Regions from separate parts of the Lentzea miocenica genome, predicted to be linked through region 3. Evidence: riboswitches for the same ligand, from Rfam matches in the RefSeq annotation. Region 3 holds a riboswitch; each other region holds the start of a gene.
The links. A riboswitch is a leader RNA that binds a small molecule or an ion and turns the genes downstream of it on or off. The one in region 3 is predicted to bind glycine.

Region 1: another riboswitch for glycine. It lies ahead of gcvH (glycine cleavage system protein GcvH); the one in region 3 lies ahead of gcvT (glycine cleavage system aminomethyltransferase GcvT).
Region 2: another riboswitch for glycine. It lies ahead of gcvP (aminomethyl-transferring glycine dehydrogenase); the one in region 3 lies ahead of gcvT (glycine cleavage system aminomethyltransferase GcvT).

What each region holds. Positions count from the first base shown of each region.
Region 1 is NZ_JAXAVW010000009.1:235,050-237,240, reverse strand. It holds gene SK803_RS13480 (alpha-L-fucosidase) at 1-583, opposite strand, end outside; glycine riboswitch at 733-826, shown strand; gene gcvH (glycine cleavage system protein GcvH) at 889-1,269, shown strand; gene SK803_RS13470 (L-serine ammonia-lyase) at 1,302-2,191, shown strand, end outside.
Region 2 is NZ_JAXAVW010000058.1:20,160-22,350, forward strand. It holds gene gcvP (aminomethyl-transferring glycine dehydrogenase) at 1-1,197, opposite strand, end outside; glycine riboswitch at 1,358-1,453, opposite strand; gene SK803_RS43940 (Clp protease N-terminal domain-containing protein) at 1,510-2,191, opposite strand, start outside.
Region 3 is NZ_JAXAVW010000027.1:138,765-140,955, forward strand. It holds gene SK803_RS30300 (hypothetical protein) at 1-302, shown strand, start outside; gene SK803_RS30305 (DUF3817 domain-containing protein) at 317-619, shown strand; glycine riboswitch at 665-755, shown strand; glycine riboswitch at 757-847, shown strand; gene gcvT (glycine cleavage system aminomethyltransferase GcvT) at 947-2,041, shown strand; gene glyA (serine hydroxymethyltransferase) at 2,055-2,191, shown strand, end outside.

The sequences.
Region 1 (2,191 bases), on a different contig from region 3:
AGGACTTGCCCTCCACGGCCGGGTTCGTCACCGGCAGCGTGATGCCGACGGCCTCCTTCTGGGGATCTGCCCAGAGCTGGGCGGTCCCGATCGACACGGGATGCTGGTCGGTGCCACCGGGGGAGTACCGGAACGGCGCGGAGATCGGACCACTGCCCGAGTACCAGTCAGGTCCGCTGATCGAACCGGTCGTCGTGGACCCGTCCGCGTAGTGCATGGTCGCGGTTCCGCCCGCCGCACCGTACGAGGACGCCACCAGGAAGTGCGCGGTCAGATAACGGCCGCGCGGAAGCTCGATCCGCTGCCCGAGGGCCACGGCGTTGTTCTTGGCCTGTGAATTACCCGGGAAGAGGTACGGCACGCCGTCGGCCGTGACCTGCCCGGACGGCAGTGCCTCCGCCGGGAAGGCATAGCCGGAACCGTCGAAGTCGCCGGTCCGGTCCGACGCGGTGTCGATGCCGTCGTTGTCGAAGAGGTGGCCGATGGGGACTGTGACAGGAGCTGGTGCCTCGGCCGCGGTGGCAGCGGGAACAGGGGTGAGCACCAGTGAGGCGAGCAAGGCGACGATGAACGGTTTCCGCATGAGACCTCCGATGTCTGCCTCACCTCACCCTGGCAGCGCTCTCACCGATGTCAACCATCTCGCGTTGACACTTGGCGGTGGCCGCACATAGCGTTCGCGGTCGAGAACTGAAGACCGGCCGTGGTGCGCAGTGTTGATCACTGGGCACCGGAACCCGAGTGGGAGAGACCTCGACCGATCAGGTCGGGGCGCCGAAGGGGCAAGCTCCCGCACACTCTCAGGCAGCGAGACCGCTCGGGGTAGGCAACTCTGCACGGCGGAGGGGGACGCATGTTTCCTGACCCGTCACAGCCAGAGGAGTCGCCGTGGAGTTCCCCGAGAACCTGCTCTACACCGTCGAGCACGAGTGGGTCGACTGGACGCCGGGCACCCAGGACCCCCTGACCTGCGGAATCACCGAATACGCCGCCGACGCGCTCGGCGACATCGTCTTCGTCCAGCTGCCTGAGGTCGGTGCCAAGGTCGTCACCAACGCGGTCTGCGGCGAGCTGGAGTCCACGAAGTCAGTCAGCGACCTGTTCTCGCCCGTCACCGGTGAGGTGATCGAGGTCAACAGCGCTGTCGTCGACGACCCGGCGATCGTCAACAACGACCCGTACGGCGCCGGCTGGCTGTTCCGGGTTCGCGTCGAGTCGGCGGAGAACCTCCTCACGGCGGCCAAGTACGCCGAACTCACCAACATCTGACTGACCGCCCCACCACCACGAAGGACTGATCAGTGGCGATCAGCGTTTTCGACCTTTTCTCCGTCGGCATCGGACCGTCCAGCTCCCACACGGTCGGACCGATGCGCGCCGCGGCGATGTTCGTCGAGAAGCTCGGCGAACGAGTGTCCGAAGTGGACCGGGTGCGCGTCGAGCTGTTCGGCTCGCTCGGTGCGACCGGCCACGGCCACGGCAGCCCGAAGGCCGTGTTCCTCGGCCTCGAAGGCAACCATCCGGAAGAAGTCGACCCGACGGTCGCGGCCGTCAGGGTCGAGGAGATCGTCGCGAGCGGCCGGCTCCGGCTCGGCGGCGCGCACGAGATCGGTTTCGTGCACGACCGCGATCTCGTCATGCACCGCCGAAAGTCGCTTCCGTTGCACCCCAACGGAATGAGCTTCGAGGCGTTCCACGGCGACGAGTCGGTCGAGCGCGCCGTCTACTACTCGATCGGCGGCGGTTTCGTCGTCGACGAGAACGCCTCGGGCACCGACCGGATCAAACCGGACTCGACGCCGTTGCCGCACCCGTTCCTGACCGGCGACCAGCTCCTCGCGCGGTGCCGCGAAACTGGCATGTCGATCAGCGAGATCATGATGGCCAACGAGCTGTCGTGGCGGACTGAGGACGAGGTGCGCCAAGGACTTCTGCACATCTGGCACGTCATGCAGGAGTGCGTCGAACGCGGCTGCAACGAGCACGGCGTCCTGCCCGGCGGCCTGAAGGTCCGCCGCCGCGCCGCCGAGATGCGCAAAACGCTGGAGCGGGAGCACTTCGTCACCGACCCGCTGCGGGTCATGGACTGGGTCACGCTCTTCGCGTTGGCGGTCAACGAGGAGAACGCGGCAGGCGGCCGTGTCGTCACCGCGCCGACCAACGGCGCGGCCGGCATCGTGCCCGCGGTGCT
Region 2 (2,191 bases), on a different contig from region 3:
CTGGACGGTGTCGAAGAACTCGCCGTGCACGACGTCGAGACCGGCCTCGCACAGGCCCGTGGCGAGCACGGTGGCCAGTCGGTGCACGCGGGTCGCGATCGACCGCAGGCCCTCAGGACCGTGGTAGACCGCGTACATGGAGGCGATCACGGCGAGCAGCACCTGTGCGGTGCAGATGTTCGACGTGGCCTTCTCACGGCGGATGTGCTGCTCACGCGTCTGCAACGCCAAGCGGTAGGCCAGCGAGCCGTCGGAGTCGACGGAGACGCCGACCAGTCGGCCGGGCAGCTGGCGCTCCAGTCCGGACCGGACGGCCATGTACCCGGCGTGCGGGCCGCCGAAGCCGATCGGCACACCGAAGCGCTGCGTGGTGCCGACCACGACGTCCGCGCCGATCTCGCCCGGCGCGCGCAGCAGCGTCAGCGCCAGCAGGTCCGCGACGACGACGGCCTGCGCGCCCGCCGCGTGGATCTCCTCGATCAGCGCGGCCTGGTCGCGCACCACACCGGACGCACCGGGGTACGACAGCAGCACGCCGTAGAAGTCGCCGCCCAGGCCGAGGCCCTCGATGCCCTGCGACAGGTCGGCGACGACGATCTCGATGCCCAGCGGCTCGGCGCGCGTCTCGATGACGGCCAGCGTCTGCGGCAGCGTGTCGGCGTCGACGACGAACTTGTTCGACTTCGAGCGACCGGCGCGGCGCACCAGGGTCATGGCCTCGGCGGCGGCGGTCGACTCGTCCAGCATGGACGCGTTCGCGACCGGCAGGCCGGTCAGGTCGCCGACCATGGTCTGGAAGTTCAGCAGCGCCTCGAGCCGGCCCTGCGAGATCTCGGGCTGGTACGGCGTGTACGCGGTGTACCAGGCGGGCGACTCCAGCACGTTGCGCAGGATGACGCCCGGCGTGACGGTGTCGTAGTAGCCGAGGCCGATCATCTGCGTCATCGGGCGGTTCTGCGACGCGAGCTCACGCAGCTCGGCCAGCGCCTCGGTCTCGGTGGCCGGGGCCGGCAGGTCGAGCACGAGGTCGCGCTCGTGGATCGACGAAGGCACCGCGCGCTGCGCCAGCTCCTCCAGCGATCCGACGCCGATGACGTCGAGGATGCGCGCCAGTTCGGCGGGGCGCGGACCGACGTGGCGGTCGGCGAACGGGGTGCCGTGCTCGAGAGCGGCGAGCGGAATGCGGTCCTGCGTCATCAAACGCCTCCGGGTGGCTGCGGGCACACGTGTCCTGTGCCCTCCCCGCTCTGTCCGTACCCGTGACGGGCGCCTGAGAGGTTCACCCCGTTGTGACGCGGGGCTTTCACCGTCGGCGGGACCCCCGAAAACTCTTCGGCGGTCCACTTTCCAGAGGCGTCTAGCTCATGCGGTCCTGGATGCCTGAGAGGTTCCCGGGGAGGGACTTGCTCCTTCGGCGCCGGGCTCGAAGCCCGGACTCTCCCGCCTGAGTTCAGCGACTACCCGTGAAGAATACCCGCAGGCAGCCCAGCTAGTCCCCAAGGACGCGACCTACGTCTCAACAGCGAGACCGCGCAGCACCCTGCCGACCGGGTCGAGCAGGTCCTCGCGCACCGCCACCAGCAGGTGCGAGGTGCTCACCACCTCGTCCCCGCGCTGGGCCGCGACGAGCTTCGCGCCCTCGACGAACCTCTCGACCCCGGCACCGGTCGCGGCCGGCAACGTGGCCGGATCCACTCCCGCCGCACGCAGCGCCGCCGCCCCACCGGACTCGAACTCCGGCCGCAACCGCCGCCCGGCGACCGTCAGCTGGTGGTCGACCGTCAGCACCGCCGCCACGAGGTCGGCGGCCGTTGCTTCCTGGCGTCCGGCTGCCACAGCGAGCCTCGTCGCCTCGTTCCGCACCACGGTCAGCACCGGTCCGCCCAGGCCCTGGCCGCGGGCGACGAACCGGATCAGCCACCGCACGTAGCCGCCACCGGAGTCACCCTCCAACGCGCCGGCCCGGCGCAGCAGATACACGGCTGGAGCCTCTTCCGGTTGCGCGGCCTTCCGCACGGCCGCGGTCGTGGCGTCGACGTCCACGCGCAGGACGGTGAACAGGTCAGCGGCCCGTCCGGACTCGAGCGACAGCAACGCCACCGAGAGGTGGGTCGTGGTCAGCACACCGTCGCCGGCCGCGGCGATCGCCGCGCGCAGACACCCGTCCAGCGCACGACTCGCCGGCAGCGCG
Region 3 (2,191 bases):
CGTGGTGGCAGTGGCAGCGCTTCGAGTCCGCCAGCGGCACGTTCCAGAACCTCGGCTACGTGCTCCAGTGGCCGCTCTTCGGCCTCTTCCCGGCCTTCATGGTGTGGCGTTTCCGCCGTTTGGCGCGCCAGAACCGTGACGCGGATCTCGCAGCCGAGCCGGTTGCGGCCGCTCCCAGGCCAGTGGCTACCGTTGACGCCGTCAAACCCGCGCCTGTCGAGTACCTCGACGACGAAGAAGACGCGGAGCTCGCGGCCTACAACCGCATGCTCGCGAACCTCAACGCGCGGGACGGTCGTTGAGCGAAGGCGGGCAGATGAAGGGTGCGTTGACCCGGTTCAGGGTCATGGCTTACGTGGTCGGAGTCTTCCTGCTGCTCCTGGTCGTGGCGATGGTGCTCAAGTACGCCGCGGACATGGACGGCGCGATGAAGGTCGTCGGCCCGATCCACGGCTTCCTCTACGCCATCTACCTGGTGTTTTCCGTCGACCTGGCGCTGAAGCTGCGCTGGTCGATCAAGGGCACCGCGCTCGTGCTGCTCGCCGGCACCATCCCGTTCCTGTCGTTCTGGGCGGAGCGCAAGGTGGTCGAGAAGACTGCGCAGGGCGTGCCGCTGTGACGTTTGGCCTGCTAGCGTCTGGGGCTGACAACTGAACACGGCCGTCGATGTCGCGCGGGAGAGCCTCCTTCAGCGGAGGCGCCGAAGGAGCAACTCCTCCCCGGAATCTCTCAGGTACAGGTACCGCACGACGAAGGCAACTCTGGAAAGCAGGCTGCTCGGCAGCCTCGCCCACGGTGCAAGTCGCGCTGCGCGCGGCGAAGCTCTCAGGCTCATGACAGAGGGGGAGGCTCGCTCTAGTGAGGAGTCTCCGATGGACCGTGTCATTCTTCTGATGCCTCAGCCGGCCGCGTCCGGCTCTTCGGCGCACCCTGGAGGAGCGTTCTGATGTCCCGCCTCACGCCTCTGAACGCCGAGCACGAGCAGCTCGGCGCGATGTTCACCGACTTCGCGGGCTGGCGGATGCCGCTGCGCTACTCCAGCGAGCTCGCCGAGCACCACGCCGTGCGCACCACCGCGGGCCTGTTCGATCTCACGCACATGGGTGAGATCGTCCTGACCGGACCGCAGGCCGGCGAGGCGCTCGACTACGCGCTGGTCGGCCACATCTCCGCGCTGGCCGTCGGCAAGGCCCGCTACACGATGATCACCCAGGCCGACGGCGGCGTGATCGACGACCTGATCGTGTACCGCCTGGGCGACCAGGAGTTCATGGTCGTCGCGAACGCCTCCAACGCCCTCGTCGTCGCCGAGGCCCTCGTCGAGCGCGCCGCCGGTTTCGACGTCGAGGTCGCGGACAAGTCGACCGACTACGCGCTGATCGCGATCCAGGGCCCGAAGTCGGTCGAGATCCTGTCCGGGCTGACCGAGACCGACCTGTCCACGGTCAAGTACTACGCCTCGTACCCGTCCACCGTCGCCGGCGTCGACGCGCTGCTCGCACGCACCGGTTACACGGGCGAGGAGGGCTTCGAGCTCTTCGTGGCTCCGGCCGACGCGCCCGCTGTCTGGGCCGCGCTGCTTTCCGCGGGTGAGTCGCACGAGCTCAAGCCGTGCGGACTCGGCTGCCGCGACACGTTGCGTCTCGAAGCCGGAATGCCGTTGTACGGCAACGAACTCACGACCTCCCTCACGCCGTATCACGCCGGTCTGGGCCGCGTCGTGAAGCTCGAGAAGCCGGGCGACTTCGTGGGCCGCGACGCGCTGGCGAAGGTGGCGGAGTCCGATGTGGACTCGGTACTGGTAGGACTGAAGACCCCCGAGCGCCGCGCCCCGCGCCACGGCTACGCGGTGCTCAACGGCGACGAGGTCGTCGGTGAGGTCACCTCGGGCGCCCTGTCCCCGACGCTGGGCTACTCGGTCGCCATGGCCTACGTGTCCAGGGCGAGCGCCGAGCCCGGCACCCCACTGCTGGTCGACGTCCGCGGCAAGAAGCAGCCGGTCGAGGTCGTCGCACTTCCGTTCTACAAGCGCGCCAAGTAGGGAGATCTTCCAGATGTCCGACCAGTTCAACGCCTCCCTCGCGGAGTACGACCCCGAGGTCGCCGAGGCCGTTGCCGCCGAGCTGGCGCGCCAGCAGGGCACCCTCGAGATGATCGCCTCGGAGAACTTCACGCCCGTCTCGGTGCTCCA